DNA from 2 places in the Pseudomonas sp. DWP3-1-2 genome. Region 2 is predicted to be linked to the other one. Evidence: riboswitches for the same ligand, from Rfam matches in the RefSeq annotation. Region 2 holds a riboswitch; the other holds the start of a gene.
The links. A riboswitch is a leader RNA that binds a small molecule or an ion and turns the genes downstream of it on or off. The one in region 2 is predicted to bind cobalamin.

Region 1: another riboswitch for cobalamin. It lies ahead of cobW (cobalamin biosynthesis protein CobW); the one in region 2 lies ahead of ACP7B0_RS13160 (ABC transporter substrate-binding protein).

The regions. Positions count from the first base shown of each region.
Region 1 is NZ_JAFCTZ010000001.1:498,436-500,824, forward strand. It holds gene ACP7B0_RS02405 (CbtA family protein) at 1-162, opposite strand, end outside; gene ACP7B0_RS02410 (CbtB domain-containing protein) at 172-357, opposite strand; cobalamin riboswitch at 460-674, opposite strand; cobalamin riboswitch at 753-975, shown strand; gene cobW (cobalamin biosynthesis protein CobW) at 1,089-2,153, shown strand; gene cobN (cobaltochelatase subunit CobN) at 2,157-2,389, shown strand, end outside.
Region 2 is NZ_JAFCTZ010000004.1:282,329-284,717, reverse strand. It holds gene pcsA (phosphatidylcholine synthase) at 1-699, opposite strand, end outside; cobalamin riboswitch at 885-1,075, shown strand; gene ACP7B0_RS13160 (ABC transporter substrate-binding protein) at 1,284-2,300, shown strand; gene ACP7B0_RS13155 (FecCD family ABC transporter permease) at 2,297-2,389, shown strand, end outside.

The sequences.
Region 1 (2,389 bases), on a different contig from region 2:
GGGGGTGTTTTCGCCGTGTTCATGGACCTGTTCGACGGGCGCATTCTCGTAGGTTTCGGCTTTCAGAATCAGTGGCACCACCCAGATGCTTTGCAGCAGGGTCAGCAGCAACGCGGCCAGCAGGCCCGTGAAACCCGCCGTTTGAGCAATTCTCTTGAACATGATCGGTTCTCAGTGGCAAGGAAAGGCAGCGCTGTGACGCGTGTCATGGGCAGCATTGTGTACGGCGTCAATGTGGGAAAAGCCCGCAAAATAGACCAGGCAGGCGCCGAGAATGGCGGCGCTGATGGCGGCGGTCAGGCGCTGGGTCTGGGTGGTTACGGTGCTGGCGGCGTGGCGGGCGGTGCTGATCGACATGGCGCGTCCCTCTTGGATGTCGGCAAAAGGTGGGACACGCGCAAAGAAACCCGGCTGACGGACGTCAGAAGAGATTCAACAGCGCCTGCCCACCGCAGGTTGTCATGTGTTTCATGTCGGGCCGGTCTCCGGGCTTGTGAGGGGCTGATTGCTCAACCTCAAAGAGTCACCTTCCCATGCCTAAGCAGCACAGTGGATCTGGCTCTTCACTCATTTACCGTTGCGGGGGCAGCGCCGGACTTGCTCAAGCCATGAGGCCTGAACGCACCGGTTTCCCGTTTCACCCTGTGAAGGGCACCCGAACAAGGCGTACAGGAGAGCATGGGCCGACGTTGAGCGTCAATCAGATAGCGCCATGTGCCGGCTTGTGATTGACCTGCCGAGGGTCACTGCGTAGCCTTGCGCATTCGAGGTTCTGTGCGCTGCAACCGTTGCCATGCAGTCTGGTCAGGCACAGCTAAGAAGGGAACGCGGTCAATGCCGCGGCTGCCCCCGCAACTGTAAGCGGTCAGGTTCACGGCACAGCCACTGCGACGAGCGGGAAGGCGTCATGAACAGCTGATGGGCTCTCCATCCGCAGCCGCAAGCCAGGAGACCTGCCTCGATTCGGGCAAACAAGCCCGACGAATTCTCACTACAACCGGGCGGGGTGATCCGGTGGCGAATCGAACCCTGCGCCTGGTCGCCGGGTTTTCGTCCTGTTTGCCCGCCGCTTTGCCAAAGGGCACCTGATGAAAACACTGGCCAAACTTCCCGTCACCATCGTCACCGGCTTTCTGGGCTCTGGCAAAACCACGTTATTGCGTCACATGCTCGACAACGCAGAAGGGCGGCGCATTGCAGTGATCGTCAACGAGTTCGGTGAACTGGGCATCGACGGCGAAATCCTCAAGCAGTGCACCATCGGTTGCACGGAAGAAGAAGCCAGCGGTCGGGTTTACGAGCTGGCCAATGGCTGCCTGTGTTGCACCGTGCAGGAAGAATTCTTCCCGGTCATGCGTGAACTGGTGGCCCGTCGCGGCGACCTGGACCACATTCTCATCGAGACGTCGGGGCTGGCACTGCCCAAGCCGCTGGTGCAAGCCTTCCAATGGCCGGAAATCCGCAACGCCTGCACCGTGGATGCGGTCATTACGGTGGTGGACAGTCCGGCCTTTCTGGCAGGCACCTTTGCCGCCTTTCCCGATCAGGTCGACGCACAGCGCAAGCTCGACCCGAACCTGGACCATGAATCGCCACTGCATGAGCTGTTTGCTGACCAATTGGCCAGTGCTGATCTGGTCATTCTCAATAAAGCCGACTTGATCGATGCCGCAGGCATTGCCGCCGTGCGCGCCGAGGTGTGTGAAGAACTGCCGCCCGCAGTCAAGGTCATCGAAGCCAGCAGCGGTCGTTTGCCGATCAGCGTCTTGCTGGGGCTGGGGGCTGAGTCGGAGCAGCATATCGACGGCCGCAAGACACACCATGACCATCACGAAGGCGATGACCATGACGATCATGATCACGATGCCTTCGACTCCATCTCCATCAAACTGCCTCAGGCCGATGAAAGCGCCTTGCTCGACGCCCTGACGCAACTGGTGGTGGAACACGGGGTTCTGCGCATCAAAGGTTTTGCCGCGATTCCGGGCAAACCGATGCGCCTGCTGATTCAGGGGGTAGGCACCCGTTTCGACAAGCATTTTGACCGCGCATGGGGCGCTGACGAAGAGCGCGCGACTCATTTGGTGGTGATCGGCCAGAAACTGGACGCTGCGGTACTTGAGGCACAGCTTCGTGCCGCGGTTGCTGGTTGACCCATGCACCTCCTGAGAACCCAGCCCGGTGGTTTCGTACCGGACGACAGCATCGCCGACCTGGGCCAAACCCCCGCCGAGCTGGTGATTCTCTGTAGCGGCGATTCCAGCCTGGCCTTGCTGGCCGAGGCCGCGCAGCAATTACCGCAAGACTACCCAAGCCTGCGCCTGGCCAACCCCATGCAGGTGCAGAATCACGCTTCGGTGGACTTGTACGTCGATCAGGTGCTGCGTCA
Region 2 (2,389 bases):
CCATTCCAGCGAAGTTCGCCACAGGCAAATACCCAGGAAGTAAGCCGACATCGCCAGCCAGACAATCATTACCGTCGGGCTTTGGGCCGGATGATCGATCACCAGCAAGGCGCTGCACACCAGCCAGACGGTGGTGACGGTGATGTTCAGCGGCATCAGGCGGCGCACGCGAAACGGGTGCAGGAATTTCATGCGTGTCAGGGTCAGCAGCGCCAAGCCGAAGATGGTCAGCAAGGCCACCCATGGGCCCGGCGAAATGATGTAGATGCACAGCGCTGCCACGTTCCAGGCGGCGGGAAAACCCTGGAAATAGTTGTCTTTGCTTTTCATTTCCAGGTTGCAGAAACAAAACAGCGAAGACACCAGAATCACTGCCGTACAGAGCAATGTGGTGTGGTCCGGCAGATCAATGTAGTGGTAGATGAACAGCGCAGGAATAAATACGTAGGTCAGGTAGTCGATGACCAGATCAAGCACCGACCCGTCGAAACCCGGCAATACTGTCTGGACGTTGAATTTGCGCGCCAGGGAGCCATCGACTCCGTCCACCACCAGCGCCAGGCCCAGCCAGAGCAGGCAGGCCTTGGGCTGGTCTTCAAACAGCGCGATGGTTGCCATGAACGCTATGACCACGCCGGTAGCGGTGAAAGCATGTGCACCCCAGGCTTTGAGCCAGGCCGTGCGTTGAGTCGATATCACAGGGAGCATCTCCGAAAAATAAGGCAGGCTGGGCGTCGTCATGCCGATTTTTAATCGGCACCCTCAGTCAGCGTGCATGTATCGACCGACTGGCGGTCGATAAGGTTCACCGATCCGTCATCATACGGCCATCCTCGGGCCAGAAACTGGCCCGCGGTAAAACTTCCCCGGTCCGGTTGTAATCCATTACCATGCCGCCCGTCGGTTCCCAAACGGGATTAATAGGGAATCCATGATGGCCTATGGTCATTAACCGGAACTGCCCCCGCAACTGTAGATGCAGAGCCGCTCCTTTATGCCACTGGGTCCGCCCGGGAAGGTGGGAGCATGGCGATGACGCATCAGTCAGGAGACCTGCCGACTCAGGACTGCCCGAAAAAAGACCGCGCGCGAGCGTGCGATCCTGTTTTGTGCAGCCTGGCAATTGACCCACCGGCGGGGTGTCCGGGGAGGACTTTCGTCAGAACGGGTACATGACCGTTTGCTGCCGGACCGGCCATGGCTCGTCGCCAGCAACGGCGGCTGATGTTTCTCCTGCCCTCACACCGCCGTCCGGACACGTGTTCGAATGGAGATAGCGTTTCATGCCCTTGCCTCGCCTTGTCGTATTGCTTGCCAGTGCGGGATTTTCCGCGCTGACCCTGGCCGCCGGTCCGACGCACTATCCGTTGACTGTCGATAACTGCGGCGTGCCATTGACGTTCAATAAAGCGCCGGGCAAAGCCGTGACCATCGGTCAGGCTGGCACTGAAATCCTCTACTCCCTGGGGCTGGCCGATAGAGTGGTCGGCACGTCGCTGTGGTTCAACACGGTGCTGCCGCAGTTCAAGGACGTGAACGACCGTATCCTGCGCCTGGCCAACAACGAGCCCAGTTTTGAATCGGTGATCAGCAAACGTCCTGACCTTGTGCCGGTGCAGTTTGAATGGATGGTCGGCCCGCAAGGCGCTGTGGGCACCCGCGAGCAGTTCAGCGAACTGAATATCCCGACGTACATCATGCCTTCCGATTGCGAGGGCAAAGACAATCTGATCGGTGCCGATGGCACGCGGCTCAAGCCCTTTTCCGTCGACAGCCTCTTCAAGACCGTGACGCAGCTGGCGCAGATTTTTGACGTGCAAGACCGTGGCGATGAATTGACCGCACACTTGCGTGCTGGCCTCGCCAAGGCTCAGGCCAGTGTCAAGGCCAAGCAGTTGACGGACGCTTCGGCGCTGTTCTGGTTTTCCAGCGCAGACCTGAAGGTTGACCCGTTTGTGGCCGGCCGCAAGGGTGTTCCGGGGTTCATGATGGATACGCTGGGGCTGCGTAACGTGGTCGAGTCGGATGAAGAATGGCCCACCGTGGGCTGGGAAACCATCGCCAGGGCCAACCCCACGGTGATCGTGATCGCCCGCATGGATCGCCGTCGCTTCCCCGCTGATGACTTCCAGAAAAAACTCGACTTCCTGAAGACCGATCCTGTGACCCAAAACATGGACGCGGTGAAACACAATCGCATCGTGATCCTTGATGCCGACGCCATGCAGGCCTCGGTGCGCATGTTTGACGGCATCAACGAACTGGCCGACGCCATCGACCGGGTTGACCTGAGCCAATGAGAGCCGTGACCGGCGGCCAGGTCGTGCGCAGGGTATGTCTGCACGCGGCCTGGGTCATCCCTGTTTTGCTGGCCGCGATATTGGCGGGC